2 regions of the Ensifer sp. M14 genome follow, and region 2 is predicted to be linked to the other one. Evidence: predicted binding sites of a transcription regulator. Region 2 holds the regulator's gene; the other holds the start of a gene.
What was found. Region 2 encodes HrcA, which represses chaperone genes, less so after heat shock. Its sites were predicted from a motif close to GTTAGCACTCNCNNNNNGNGAGTGCTAAC; they were not measured.
Positions count from the first base shown of each region.

Region 1: the regulator HrcA is predicted to act here: its motif matches at 3,682-3,710, upstream of groES (co-chaperone GroES).

Region 1 covers NZ_QJNR01000004.1:4,020,851-4,028,278, reverse strand. Annotated here, with positions in the region: gene BLJAPNOD_RS19580 (EAL domain-containing protein) at 1-442, shown strand, start outside; gene BLJAPNOD_RS19575 (hypothetical protein) at 518-964, opposite strand; gene groL (chaperonin GroEL) at 1,627-3,264, opposite strand; gene groES (co-chaperone GroES) at 3,327-3,623, opposite strand; gene BLJAPNOD_RS19555 (TIGR01459 family HAD-type hydrolase) at 4,096-4,944, shown strand; gene BLJAPNOD_RS19550 (bifunctional riboflavin kinase/FAD synthetase) at 4,958-5,941, shown strand; gene ileS (isoleucine--tRNA ligase) at 6,285-7,428, shown strand, end outside.
Region 2 covers NZ_QJNR01000004.1:234,359-241,786, reverse strand. Annotated here, with positions in the region: gene hemW (radical SAM family heme chaperone HemW) at 1-400, opposite strand, end outside; gene rdgB (RdgB/HAM1 family non-canonical purine NTP pyrophosphatase) at 524-1,168, opposite strand; gene BLJAPNOD_RS01205 (VOC family protein) at 1,211-1,606, opposite strand; gene rph (ribonuclease PH) at 1,624-2,343, opposite strand; gene hrcA (heat-inducible transcriptional repressor HrcA) at 2,503-3,582, shown strand; gene grpE (nucleotide exchange factor GrpE) at 3,688-4,359, shown strand; gene BLJAPNOD_RS01185 (D-arabinono-1,4-lactone oxidase) at 4,447-5,682, opposite strand; gene BLJAPNOD_RS01180 (SDR family NAD(P)-dependent oxidoreductase) at 5,697-6,464, opposite strand; gene BLJAPNOD_RS01175 (LuxR C-terminal-related transcriptional regulator) at 6,601-7,407, shown strand.

The DNA of each region.
Region 1 (7,428 bases), 3.8 Mb from region 2:
AGCGGTTCTTTCCGAGACCGGCCTTGACCCGAAGCGGCTCGAACTCGAGATCACCGAGTCGACGATCATCGACGACAAGGAGCGTGCGCTGCTCACTCTCCGCCAGATCAAGGAACTTGGGGTCACCATCGCGATTGACGACTTCGGCACCGGCTATTCGTCGCTCGAGACGCTGAGAGCCTTCCCGTTTGACAAGATCAAGCTCGACAAGAGCTTCATGTGGGAAGTCGAGGCAAGCCCGCAGGCAAAGGCAATTGTCCGTGCCATCCTCGCTCTCGGGCAGAGCCTATCCGTTCCCGTTCTGGCCGAAGGCGTCGAGACACAGACGCAGCTCGATATCCTGCAGGCGGAAGGCTGTGACGAAGCGCAAGGCTACCTGCTCGGCCGGCCGGCGCCGATCTCGAGCCTCGTTTCCGGGCGGTCCAAGGTGGCGGCCGCCTGAGGGGAGCCGTTGCGTCTTACCCTCGGGAATGCCGCTCCCGCGGCTGCCAAGCCGTCCGAAAATGACGAGACGCGCCTACTGGCGCAGCAGAGCCTTGCCTGCGCCTTCGACGAGGAAGCGTGGGAAGAAGAAGATGCCGTGGATCGTGCCTGAGTAGCGCTCCTCGAGGCCCGAGGATTCGCCGATGCAGAACACCGGCTGCTTGTGGCCGGATTCGAGGCTGATCGTTGTGGAGAAGCAGAAGGACGAGCAGCTGGTTGCCGCCTGCTCGAAAAGCTCCAGCACGTGATTGCGGTCGGCCGGGTCGTAGCAGCGAACGAAATTGAGCAGCCCGCATTCGCTCTCGTTGAGGCCATGGATGGCCGATGCCTTTTCGCCGAGCTGGAACAGGCCCGTCGACAGGTCTCCCGACCAGCGTTCGGACACGCAGAACTGCTCCAGGAATTCCTGATGCGGAAGCCCGGAATGCATTTGTCCCGGGACACCGAGGGGAACTGAATTTGTTCTCGTGATCTTAAACACGGTCTACCCCAGCACGGCCCCTGGCGACTGTCGTTGTGCGACCAGGCAGGCACATCCCCACTATACAACCCTCGCCAGCCATCACCCCATAGGAAGAAGAACACGCACGATAAGTCGTTTGCGTCTTTCTGTACGGAAAGGTCACCAAACTGTGACGTAGCTCGCCAAGCGAAATGATTTCGCAGGAAAGGCCGGCTTAATTTGCGATTAAATACTTATATGCTTTGCGTGATATTCTCAAAGAGAGCTTGGACATACAGTTAATATGAAAAGTTTGAGCGATTTTTCGCTCTCTTTAGGCCCGCCATCCAGTCTCTCGTGAATCTCTGTCCACTTGGGGCGTTGTTATAGTTCGTTTTTTTTCGACTTCAACGCTTTTTTAGTGCTGCTGCAGTCGCCGGGTATTTTTTCCTGAGGACAGCTTTGACGTGCGCGTGATGCGCGACCCATCAACGCCTACAAAAACAAGAAAGGGCGACCCGAGGGTCGCCCTTTCCGATCCGAATGGATCATCGTGGATCTGCTTGAACAGGTCCGCGACAAGGCTGGCGCCTTATCACATCATGTCCATGCCGCCCGTTCAGCGCGCTTGACGCGCTGAACCGCTCTTAGTGCATGGGCGAAGCTTTATGGACAGTGCTGCGATTAAGGCTGGCGCCTTATCACATCATGTCCATGCCGCCCATGCCGCCCATGCCGCCCGGCATTGACGGAGCGTCCTTCTTCGGCAGTTCGGCGATCATGGCTTCCGTCGTGACGAGGAGGCCAGCAACCGAAGCTGCGTCCTGAAGGGCGGTGCGAACGACCTTGACCGGGTCGATGATGCCCATGGCGATCATGTCGCCATACTCGCCGGTCTGGGCGTTGTAGCCGAAGTTGTCCTGGTCCTTGTCGAGGATCTTGCCGACAACGATCGAAGCTTCGTCACCAGCGTTCTCGGCGATCTGGCGGGCCGGAGCCTGCAGAGCGCGACGAACGATGTTGATGCCGGCTTCCTGGTCGTCGTTCACACCCTTGACGGTGATCTTGACGGAAGAACGCAGCAGGGCAACGCCGCCGCCCGGTACGATGCCTTCCTGAACAGCAGCGCGCGTCGCGTTCAGAGCGTCGTCGATGCGGTCCTTCTTTTCCTTAACTTCGACTTCCGTCGAGCCGCCAACGCGGATCACGGCAACGCCGCCAGCGAGCTTGGCAAGACGTTCCTGCAGCTTTTCGCGGTCGTAGTCAGAAGTGGTGTCTTCGATCTGAGCCTTGATCTGGGCAACGCGGCCTTCGATGTCGCTCTTCTGGCCAGCACCATCGACGATGGTGGTGTTTTCCTTGGAGATCGAAACCTTCTTCGCACGGCCGAGCATGTCGAGCGTGACGTTTTCGAGCTTGATGCCGAGGTCTTCGGAGATCACGGTACCACCGGTCAGGATGGCGATGTCTTCGAGCATGGCCTTGCGGCGATCGCCGAAGCCCGGAGCCTTGACAGCAGCGATCTTCAGGCCGCCACGCAGCTTGTTGACGACGAGCGTAGCAAGAGCTTCGCCTTCGACGTCTTCAGCGATGATGAGGAGCGGCTTGCCGGTCTGAACGACAGCTTCGAGAACCGGGAGCATGGCCTGCAGGTTCGAGAGCTTCTTCTCGTGGAGGAGAACGTAGACGTCGTCGAGGTCAGCAACCATCTTTTCCGGGTTGGTGACGAAGTACGGCGACAGGTAGCCGCGGTCGAACTGCATGCCTTCGACGACTTCGAGTTCGGTTTCGGCGGTCTTGGCTTCTTCAACCGTGATGACGCCTTCGTTGCCGACCTTCTGCATTGCTTCAGCAATGTCGAGGCCGATCTGACGCTCGCCGTTGGCCGAGATCGTGCCAACCTGTGCAACTTCTTCCGAAGTGTTGATCTTCTTGGCCTTGGCCTGGAGATCCTTGACGACTTCGGTGACAGCGAGGTCGATGCCGCGCTTCAGGTCCATCGGGTTCATGCCGGCAGCAACGGCCTTGGCGCCTTCGCGAACGATCGCCTGGGCCAGAACGGTTGCAGTCGTGGTGCCGTCGCCGGCGATGTCGTTGGTCTTCGAAGCAACTTCGCGGACCATCTGGGCGCCCATGTTTTCGAACTTGTCTTCGAGTTCGATTTCCTTGGCGACCGATACGCCGTCCTTGGTGATGCGCGGAGCGCCGAAGGACTTGTCGATGATGACGTTACGACCCTTCGGGCCGAGCGTGACCTTTACGGCGTCAGCGAGGATATCGACGCCACGCAGCATCTTTTCGCGCGCGGTGCGGCCGAATTTAATTTCTTTTGCAGCCATTTGAGAAAACTCCCGGGCTCATTGCCCATTGGTTGTCATGGAAAGGTGTGGACGACGGCTGATCAGCCGATGATGCCCATGATGTCGGCTTCCTTCATGATGAGAAGGTCTTCGCCGTTGATCTTGACTTCGGTGCCCGACCACTTGCCGAACAGAACGCGGTCGCCAGCCTTGACGTCGAGAGCAACAACCTTGCCGCTTTCGTCACGGGCGCCCGAGCCAACAGCGACGATTTCGCCTTCCTGCGGCTTTTCCTTAGCGGTGTCCGGAATGATGATGCCGCCCTTTGTCTTTTCCTCAGACTCGACGCGGCGGACGACAACGCGGTCGTGCAGCGGGCGGAAATTGGTGCTTGCCATTAGTCTAATCCCTCGATCAAATGACATTACGGATCGCTCATCGACCCGATGGATGGGTGTTAGCACTCTCATTTGTCGAGTGCTAGCGAGGCCGAGATAAGGCTGGGTCCGGTGTGAGTCAAGGATTGGCCGTTCAAAAAATTTCAGACGACATGGTTATCGGCGGCGCATGAAAGGCAACGAACGGCGGCCGAGCCGGAAGGTTCGCTTGCCTATTGCATGAAGCCGTCGGAATTTGGGCAAGTCGGTCCCGAAAATCGTGCCTGGTGCGGAGGTCCGGTCCGCTCGCCATTTCGGCCCTTGGTTCCGCGGTTTACATCCGACGTCTGATAGACTGCGAGCCGCCTTCTCGGTGCGTACAGCGAGCGGGCGTCGAATCCTTGGGAATGGCGGCGTTTTTCGTGGGCCGAGGCTTGTATTCTCGCCCCTTCCTTGCCATGCAAGCCGGAAACCGAGTTTGCAGGAAGCCCGCATGGCCGCAAGGATCAACAGTTTTCGGGAAATCGCAGGGCGCTACGACGTCGTGCTCTGTGACGTCTGGGGTGTTCTCCACAACGGCGTCCAGGCGTTTGCGTCGGCCTGTGAAGCCTTGGCGGAAGCGCGGGCTGCCGGGTTGACGGTCGTTCTGATCACCAATTCGCCCCGGCCGAGTCCGAGCGTCAAGGTGCAGATTCGCGGGCTTGGCGTTCCCGACGAAGCCTATGATCGCATCGTGACATCAGGCGATGTGACCCGCACGTTGATCGCTGCGGCCGAAAAGAAGATCTTCTTCATCGGCGCCGAACGCGATCTGCCGCTGCTCGAAGGTCTCGGAACCGAAATCGTCTCGTCGGAAGATGCCAAGACCGTCGTCTGCGCCGGCTTCTACGACGATGAAACCGAAACGCCGGAGCACTACCGTGCGACCTTGACCGGCCTTGCCAAGCGCAAGATCCCCTTCATCTGCGCCAACCCGGACCTGGTGGTCGAGCGCGGACATCGACTGATCCCCTGCGCTGGCGCCATTGCCAAGCTGTATGAAGAACTGGGCGGCGAAGCGCGCATTGCCGGAAAGCCCTACATCGCCATCTACCGCGCCGCGCTGACGGAGGCCAAGGCCGTTCGCGGCGGGCTCGATCTGTCGCGTATCATTGCCATCGGCGACGGCATGCCGACCGACGTCAAGGGCGCCCAGGATGCCGGCTTCGACCTGCTCTACATCAGCGCCGGCATTCACGCGCAGGAATACATGAACGAAAGCCGGACCGACGAGGCGAAGCTCGCTGCCTTCCTGAAAAAGGAAGGCGCCTCGCCGAAGTGGTGGATGCCGAGGCTCGCCTGACGGGAAGACTGAGATGACGGTTTTTCATCGCAACGAGACCCGCGATCCGCTGCCCGAGCGTCTGCGCGGCGGCGTTGTCGCCATCGGCAATTTCGACGGTGTTCACCGCGGCCATCAATCCGTGCTGGAACGGGCGCTGGACGAAGCCAAGACCCGGGGCGTGCCCGCGCTGGTGCTGACCTTCGAGCCGCATCCGCGCACCGTCTTCCGGCCGGACACGCCGGTGTTCCGACTGACGCCCGCGCCCTTGAAGGCCCGCATCCTTGAAGGCATGGGGTTTGGCGCCGTCATCGAATATCCGTTCGACCGCACCTTCTCCGAACTCTCCGCTTCCGATTTCATCCATCGGGTCCTCCTGGAATGGCTGCATGCCTCGCATGTGGTTACCGGCTTCGACTTTCATTTCGGCAAGGGCCGTGAAGGCGGTCCGGCCTTCCTGATGGCTGCGGGCGGCGACAACGGTTTTGGCGTCACTCTGGTTGATGCCTTCCGCGACGAGAACGCCTCGGTGATCTCCTCGAGCTTCATTCGCTCGTTGCTCGGGCAGGGTGACGTTTCCCATGCCGCCGGTTTGCTCGGCTATCGCTACACGGTCGAGGCCGAGGTGATCGACGGCAAGAAGCTCGGACGCACGCTCGGCTATCCCACCGCCAATATGCGACTGCCCCCGGAAGTCGAGCTTAAGGCCGGCATCTATGCGGTGCGCTTCCGCCGGGCCGACGGCTCGTTGCATGATGGTGTCGCGAGCTTTGGCCGGCGCCCGACCGTCGACAGCGACGGCGAGGCTCTGCTCGAGACCTTCGTCTTCGATTTTTCCGGCGATCTCTATGGCGAAGTCTGTTCGGTTTCGTTCTTCGGTCACCTGCGCGACGAGCTGAAGTTCGACGGGCTCGATCCGCTGGTGACCCAGATCCGGCAGGACGAGGAAGAGGCGAGGGCGTTGCTCTCCGGCGTTGCGCCCTTGAGCGACATCGACCGCCGGATCAGCTTCGCTTGAAAGAAATCCGCCGCGCCGAAGCGGCGGACCTTTTCAAAAGGCCGAAAACGCCTTAAACAACCGGCCACCATGACCCGGCACCGTCGACTGCCCATCGATCAGCGAATTATTGGCCCGGCTTTCCGCGCGCACTAGGCCGCCGGAAGGTCCGGGATTTCGGCGTTTCCGACGCCCCAGTCATTTCTAGAGCGCCGCGCGTCTCCTGGATGCGCCAAGGTCGCTCTGAAACTTTGAAGCTGCGCATGATCCCTTCCGAAAATCGATCCGGATTTCGGGGTTATGCGCCAGATACCACCCTTTCGCATGCGCGATGATCCGCGCGGAAAAGATGATTGCAAAGACCATGACAGAGACCGCTGAGAAGATCGACTATTCCTCCACCCTCTACCTGCCGCAGACGGAGTTTCCGATGCGCGCCGGCCTGCCGCAGAAGGAGCCGGAAGCAGTTGCCCGCTGGCAGAAGATGGGCCTCTACAAGAAGCTGCGTGCCTCGGCCGCCGGTCGCGAGAAATTCGTGCTGCATGACGGCCCTCCCTATGCCAACGGCAACATCCATATCGGCCACGCGCTGAACAAGATCCTCAAGGATGTCATCAACCGCTCGTTCCAGATGCGCGGCTTCGACGCCAACTACGTGCCGGGCTGGGATTGCCATGGCCTTCCGATCGAATGGAAGATCGAGGAGAAGTATCGCGAAAAGGGCCAGAACAAGGACGAGGTTCCGGTCAATGAATTCCGTAGGGAATGCCGCGACTTTGCCGCCGGCTGGATCCAGATCCAGGCGGAAGAGTTCAAGCGTCTTGGCATCGAGGGCGACTTCGACAATCCCTACACGACGATGAACTTCCACGCCGAAGCGCGCATCGCCGGCGAACTGATGAAGATCGCCAAGATGGGCCAGCTCTATCGCGGCTCCAAGCCGGTGATGTGGTCGGTCGTCGAGCGCACGGCGCTGGCCGAAGCCGAAGTCGAATATGCCGATGTCGAAAGCGACATGATCTGGGTGAAATTCCCGGTCACCGAAGGTGCGGCAGATCTGGCCGGTACCTTCGTCGTGATCTGGACGACCACGCCCTGGACCATCCCGGGCAACCGCGCCATTGCCTTCTCGTCGCGCTACGCCTACGGCCTCTATGAAGTTGCGACCGCCGAGAACGACTTCGGACCGCAGCCCGGCGAGAAGCTGATCTTCGCCAAGCGCCTGGCCGACGAGTCCGCTGCCAAGGCCAAGCTCACCTTCAATTTCGTCCGCGACATCGAAGGCGCCGAACTGGCGGCCGTCACCTGCGCCCATCCGTTGCATGGCCTCGGTGGCGGTTACGCCTTCAAGGTGCCGCTGCTCGACGGCGACCATGTGACCGACGATGCCGGCACTGGCTTCGTGCACACGGCGCCCAGCCACGGCCGCGAGGACTTTGACGCCTGGATGGACAATGCCCGCGCGCTTGAAGCCCGTGGCATCTCCTCGGCGATCCCGTTCACCGTCG
Region 2 (7,428 bases):
CCAGCGAGACCCGGTTGACGCCGGCGGCGCGGTAACCGTGGAAGCGCGTCGCCTCGACGCTCGAAGGGTTCGCCTCCATGGTGATCTCGATGCCATCGGGCACATGCCATTCGCGGGCGATGCCCGAAAGGATGGCATCGACGGTTGCCGGATCCATCAGCGACGGCGTGCCGCCACCCATGAAGATGCTGGTGACCGTGCGTGGACCGGAAAGCTCGCGCGCGTCTGCCATTTCCTTGAGGAAGGCGGCGACGAAGCGCGGCTGGTCGACCGGTTGGTGGCGCACATGGCTGTTGAAGTCGCAATAGGGGCACTTGGCCGCGCAGAACGGCCAGTGCACATAGATCCCGAAGCCGGGGTCCATGCCGTCACCGATCGCCGATAGCGTGGCCGTCTGCATTGTTGCGTCTCTCATGCGGTGGATCTCGATGACGTTGGCCCGATCGATCCAAAGTCATGAACGTGATCTGTTCTCGTAAACTGGAACGGCGACGGTGCGGCACACCGCATACACGTTTCCGCGTCAGGCTCCAAGGCAGGTTTCGGCGAAGATCTTGAACGCGCGGGCGCGGTGCGACAAGGCTTCACTATCGCCCGGCTTCCATCCGTGTTTCTCGTCTGCGCTCATTTCGCCGAATGTGGTGTCGTACCCCTTCGGCTGGAAGACCGGATCATAGCCAAAACCTTGGTCGCCGCGTGGCGGCCAGACGACGTGGCCCTCGACTTCGCCGCGGAAAAGCTCGACATGGCCGTCCGGCCAGGCAAGGCAGAGCACGGAGACGAAACGGGCCGTGCGCTTCTCAGGCGCGCTAGCGCCCCTGTCCTGCAGCGCGTCCTCGACCTTCTGCATCGCCATTGCGAAATCGCGGCTGCCGTCTTCGCGCTCGGCCCAATTGGCGGTGTAAACGCCGGGCGCGCCGTCAAGCGCGTCGATCGCCAGGCCGGAATCGTCCGAAAGCGCCGGCAGGCCCGATGCCTTGGCCGAGGCTAGCGCCTTGATCGTCGCGTTTTCTTCGAACGTCGTGCCGGTTTCGTCCGGCTCCACGAAGTTGAGGTCGGCCGCCGACTTGGCTTGGAAGCCGAGCGGGCCGATCAGGTCGCGGATCTCGCGGATCTTGCCGGCGTTGTGGCTGGCGACGATGAGTGTCTTGTCATCCAATGTGCGCATGATGTGTCGTCTCTTAAAAGATGCGGGCGCAGGGGCCACGTTTCATTCGATGGACCAGAGGCCCGGCTCCGCGCATTCCAGGCTGTTTCCAGCCGGATCGCGGAAATAGAAGGACCGGGCGCCGTTCGGCCAGGCAACATCGGCCTCGATCGCAATGCCGGCTGCTTCCAGTTTGGCCTTCCACGCATCGAGCGCCTCGCGTGCGACGCGGAAGCACATGTGGCCCTGGCCGGTGGTGCCATGCGACAGAGGCGGTTTGATCGTCTCCGTCGGATTGAAAATCAGCAGAACGCCCGGGCCGCAACGGAAGAACACATGCCGATTGCCGGCGCGCGTAATCTTTTCCAGCCCGAGCACGCCGCCGTAGAAGGCCTCGGCGCTGTCGAGATCCGACGCATAGAGCGCGGTCTCGAGAATGCCTTCGAGCGCCGGGGCCATGGTCTCCGTCCTTTTCGTCAGCCTGATATCGCCTGCTTCTGCAGCGCGACGAGCTCGGCGATACCGGTCTTTGCAAGCCCGAGCAGGCCTGCGAATTCCTCTTCGCTGAAGGGCTTGCCTTCGGCGGTGCCCTGGATCTCTACGATGCCGCCGGTTCCGGTCATGACGAAGTTCGCGTCCGTCTCGGCAGCGGAATCTTCGAGATAGTCGAGGTCGATGATCGACTGGTTGGCGAAGATACCGCAGGAGATAGCGGCGACATGGTCTTTCAGGACCTTCTCGACCTTCACCATGTTGCGGGCTTCCATCCACTTCAGGCAGTCGTGCAGCGCCACAAAGGCGCCGGTGATCGAGGCGGTGCGCGTGCCGCCGTCAGCCTGGATGACGTCGCAGTCGATCGAGATCTGGCGCTCGCCGAGCGCGGGCAGATCGACGACGGCGCGCAGCGACCGGCCGATCAGGCGCTGGATTTCCTGGGTGCGGCCGCTCTGCTTGCCGCTCGAGGCTTCGCGGCGCATGCGCTCGCCGGTGGCGCGGGGCAGCATGCCGTATTCGGCCGTCACCCAGCCCTTGCCGCCGTTGCGCAGCCAGGCCGGAACCTTCTCTTCAAGGCTGGCGGTGCACAAAACGTGCGTATCGCCGAACCGCACCAGACAGGAGCCTTCCGCGTGCTTGGAGAAATTGCGCTCGAACGAAACCTTGCGCATTTGGTCGATTTTTCTGCCGGATGGCCGCATCATCAAACTCCTATCGTATCTGGTGAGCCTTCTAGAGCATGGCAGAGGTAAAGGGAACCGGTGGATAGCTGGGGATCGCGGCGATTTTTCCCTTTTGCTATCGGGCGCGGGGATCACTATATTTCCGGCGGCAGGATTGGCCTGCGAACATGGAGCGACATGGTACTGCGCAATCCCGGAGTGACCGATATCGCGGCGGCGCTGGACGAGCGTTCCGGTGAAATCTTCCGTCGCATCGTCGAAACCTATTTGAACAACGGCGAACCGCTCGGCTCCCGCAACCTTTCGCGGTTGCTGCCGATGTCGCTGTCGCCGGCCTCCGTGCGCAATGTGATGAGCGATCTCGAAGATCTCGGGCTCATCTATTCGCCGCATGTCAGCGCCGGTCGGCTGCCGACGCAGACGGGCCTGCGCTTCTTCGTCGACGCCTTCATGCAGGTCGGCAATCTCTCCCCGGAGGACCGCGCCTCGATCGACCGCCACGTCCGGCGCAGCGATCATACGCAGCCGGTCGACACGTTGCTGGCCGAGGCAAGCCAGATGCTGTCCGGCATGTCGCGCGGCGCCGGCCTTGTCATCACCGCCAAGAACGATCCGGTCTTGAAGCATGTGGAGTTCATCCGGCTGGCGCCGACCAAGGCGCTCGCCGTGCTCGTCGGCGAACACGATCAGGTCGAAAACCGCATCATCGAGCTTCCCGCCGGCGTGACGAGTTCGCAACTGACGGAAGCGGCGAATTTCCTCAACGCCCATCTCGCCGGCCAGACGATCGGCGAAGTGCGCTCGCAGCTTGAAACGGTCAAGCAGACCGTGCGCAGCGAACTCGATGCCCTGTCCCAGGACCTGGTTGAGCGCGGGCTGGCGATCTGGTCCGGCAGCGAAGGCGATGAGAAGCCGGCGCGACTGATCGTTCGCGGCCGGGCGAACCTGCTCGAGGGCCTTGAGGGTACCGAGGATATCGACCGCCTGCGCATGCTCTTCGACGATCTGGAAAAGAAGGACAGCCTGATCGAGCTGCTCGATCTCGCCGAGAGCGGTCCTGGCGTCAGGATCTTCATCGGCTCGGAGAACAAGTTGTTTTCGTTGTCTGGTTCGTCGCTGATCGTAGCGCCCTATCGCGACAGCGAAGATCGGATCGTCGGCGCCGTCGGCGTCATCGGTCCGACGCGGCTCAACTATTCGCGCATCGTGCCGATGGTCGACTATACCGCGCAGCTGATGTCGCGGCTTTCGCGCTGAACGAGCGCTTTTGGCCACAGACTGCATTGAACCCTTGATTTTTCGGCCCTAAACCTCGATATCGGCATCAAATCCAGTCACTGGGCATTCTTACGCCATGCGGCCATTGTTGCGCGCGGGTGTGAAAATGCGAAAGACACGACAGACGATACACCGGAGAACGTCATGACCGACGAAACAAACAAGCACGGACACGAAGCTGCCGCCACCGACGAGGCAGTCAACGCTGCACCCGAGGCTGTGGAAGCGGCGCCGGTTGCCGAACCCGATCCGCTGGAACTTGCGCGCGCCGAGAACAACGATCTGCGCGACAAGTATCTGCGGCTCGCTGCCGAGATGGACAACCTGCGCCGCCGCACCGAACGCGACGTCAAGGATGCCAAGTCCTATTCGGTCGCAGGCTTTGCCCGCGACATGCTGGCCGTCTCCGATAATCTGCGCCGTGCGCTCGATGCCATTCCGGCGGAAGCCAAGGAAGCCGGCGAAACCGGCCTCAACGCCCTGATCGAAGGCGTCGAGATGACCGAGCGCGCCATGCTGTCGGCGCTGGAGCGCCACGGCGTGAAGAAGCTGGAGCCGGAAGGTCAGAAGTTCGACCCGAACTTCCACCAGGCCATGTTCGAAATCCCGAACGCCGATGTGCCGAACAACACGGTGCTGCAGGTCGTCCAGGCCGGCTACACCATCGGCGATCGCGTTCTGCGCCCAGCCATGGTCGGCGTGTCCAAGGGCGGCCCGAAGGCCGCCGCGACAGAGGGCGACAGCCCGGCGGCCTGAGCTGCGCTCTGAATTGCTGAAACGCCGCGCGTCCCTCCGGACGCGCGGCGTTCTTGTTTTGGTGGTTTCATCAACGCAAGGCCGGTATCAGCCAAACAGCTGCCGCAGGTGGTCGTTGAGGAAGCGTCCCTCCGGGTCGATCCTTGCCCGCAACGCCCGGAAATCACCAGACCTTGGGTAGAGCGCGGTCACGTCCTCGGCGCCGAGGAAATGCAGCTTGCCCCAATGCGGCCGTGAGCCGTACTGGCGCAGGATCGTGTCGACATCCTTCAAGTATTCCCAGTAGTCCGTGCCCGGTTCGCCCGAGACCGAAAGCGTGATCGAATCCTGTTCGAAGAACGGGCTTATCCAGCCGGTGTCGCCTGCGGTGAACCGGTACTCGATCGGGTAGATACAGGTCGGGTGCTTTTCCAGCATCAGCTTGCGCACCGCTTTGACGGCATCCTTGCCATGGGCAACGGGCACCGCATATTCCAGCTCGTGGAAGTTCGGCACGTATTCGATCGGATAGATCTCCGAGGAATAGGCGATCTTCTCAAAACCCTGTTCCATCGGCGGTCGGTCGGTGATGTCGATCACCTTCATTTCGCAGACATCGGACGTCCTGTCCGTCGTCGAAACCGACGCGGTATCCGGCAGGCAATAGCAGTGCCGGCTCTCGGGAACCGGGCACCAGAAGAAGCCGAAGTGCCGGTGCATGGCCGCAAGCTCGTCATGCTGCTCGATCATCTCGTCGAAGGTGCAACGCCAGAGCTTTTCGTGCAGGTTGTAGCTGTCCATCGCCTGCAGCGTGATCTCGGAGATCACGCCTAGCATGCCGATCGAGACACGCGCCGCCTCCAGGAGATCCGGCGTCGTCTCGTCGACGACGAGAATGCTGCCATCCGGCTGCACGAGCCGCATGCCGACGATCTGCGAGGCCATGTTGCCGAGCGTGGCCCCGGTGCCATGGGTGCCGGTGGTCAGCGCGCCTGCCAAGGCCTGGCTGTCGATGTCGCCCTGGTTGATGAGCGAGAGACCGCTCGACTTCAGGACCTTGCCGAGCTGGTTGATGGTCGTGCCCGCCTTCACGGCGACGCGCTTGCGCGCCTGGTCGATGTTGACGACGCCCTGCATGTTCGAGAGCGTCAGATGCAGTCCGCTGGTCAAAGCCACCGGCGTGAAGGAATGGCCGGAGCCGGCGCAGCGCACGTTGAGCCCCTGCGACGTCGCCTCGCGAACCATTTCGGCGAGCGCCGCCTCGCTCTCCGGCGCGCCGCGCTGGCGTACGATGCATGATTGGTTTCCGACCCAGTTGCGCCAGTGGCCACCTGATTGAAGCATGTCTTTCCCCTCTCTCAGACCGCCGTGAAGCAATTGTCGACGAACAGATGCGTGCCGTTGACGAAACTCGCCTCGTCGCTGGCCAGAAACAGTGCGGCGTTCGCCACTTCCTTCGGATCGCACATGCGGCCCTGCTGGGCGGCGATCGCCGCTTCAGAGACGTCGACGCCGTATTTGCTGAGGCCGACCAGTTCGCGCTTGCCGTGATCGGTGGCGATGAAGCCGGGGCAGACCGCGTTGCAGCGGATGCCGCGGTCGCGGAATTCGACGGCGATGGCGCGGGCGAACATGTGGCAGGCGCCCTTGGTCGTATCGTAGAGAACCTCCATCGGCGTCGCCGCCACGGCCGAGATCGACGAGGTGCAGACGATGCTGCCGCCGCCGGCGGCGAGCATGCCCGGCAGCACCGCCTTGGTCATCAGGAACATGCTGCGCACGTTGACGGCCATCAGCCGGTCCCACTCGTCCTCTTCCGTTTCGAGGAAGGGTCCGACCGCCAGGATGCCGGCGTGATTGAAGAGAACGGTGATCGCGCCGAAGGCCGCCTCGACCGCCTTGACGGCGGAACTGACCTCTGCCGAGACTGAGACATCCGCCGGCGCAAAGATCGCCTCGCCGCCGTTCGCACGGATGGCGGCGGCCACCTCTTCGCCTTTGCTGCGCGGCAGATCGACGATGCCGACCTTTGCACCCTCGCGGGCGAAGAGTTCGGAGGCGGCAAGCCCGCAGCCGCCGGCCCCGCCACTGATCAACGCCACTTTTCCCGAAAGTCGGCCTGCCATCTGATCCCCCTTGCGCTCAAGCGCCACACGGTCTCGTGCGGCGATCTCGGTCCTCATGGGATGGATTATTGTTGACGAAGTAGGGGCTGTCGATATCCCATGGGGGATACGCGGGCAGGGGGAGAGTTCGACGCGCATGCTGGCTCGGGAATCGGCCGATATTTCGGCCATGATCGGATTGATCGGAACGCAGGATTTCGGCGGCGCCCTCGACCGCATGCTGCGCTCGGTCGCAAGTTTCGACCTGTCAGTCGCCTTCGCCTATCCCTATGACAAAAGGCCGATCGTGCTGCATGACGGCTATACGGCGAAGGTGTCCGCCAGCGCGCTTTCCGCCTATCTCGGCGGCGCCTACCTGCTCGACCCGTTCTATGTCGCCTGTAGCGGCGGTCAGCCGGCGGGGCTGTGGCGCATGCGCGAGCTGGCGCCGGACCAGTTCTTCCATTCGGATTTTTCAAGTTCGGCCGAAGTGCATCCCTGCATCTCGATGGAAAGCGGCGTTCTGGTCGAGGAGATCGGCTTCGTCATTCCGCTCGATGACCAGGTCCAGGCGACCTATTCCCTGATGCGCGGTCGCGGCGGCACACCGTTCACCGACGAGGAACTGGAGCGCCTGAGGATCTACGAGCCGATTGTCAGGGAAGCGGTACGGTCGAACTGGCGCCAGCAGAGCGAAGCGGTCGCGGCGGCACCTCGGGACGACGACGCGATCGAGACCGCGTTCGACAGCCTCTGTGCCGAGCGCCTGACCCGGCAGCAACGCAACATCGTGCGGCTGATCCTGCGGGGGCACAGCAACCTGTCGATCGGCAAGACGATGAACATCGCCGAAGGAACCGTCCGCATTCACCGCAAGAACATTTACCGCCGGCTCGGTATTTCGAGCCAGGGCGCCCTGTTTCGGATTTTCATAGATCATCTGAACCGCCGGCAGATTTACTGACGGCCAGATTTGCTGACAGCC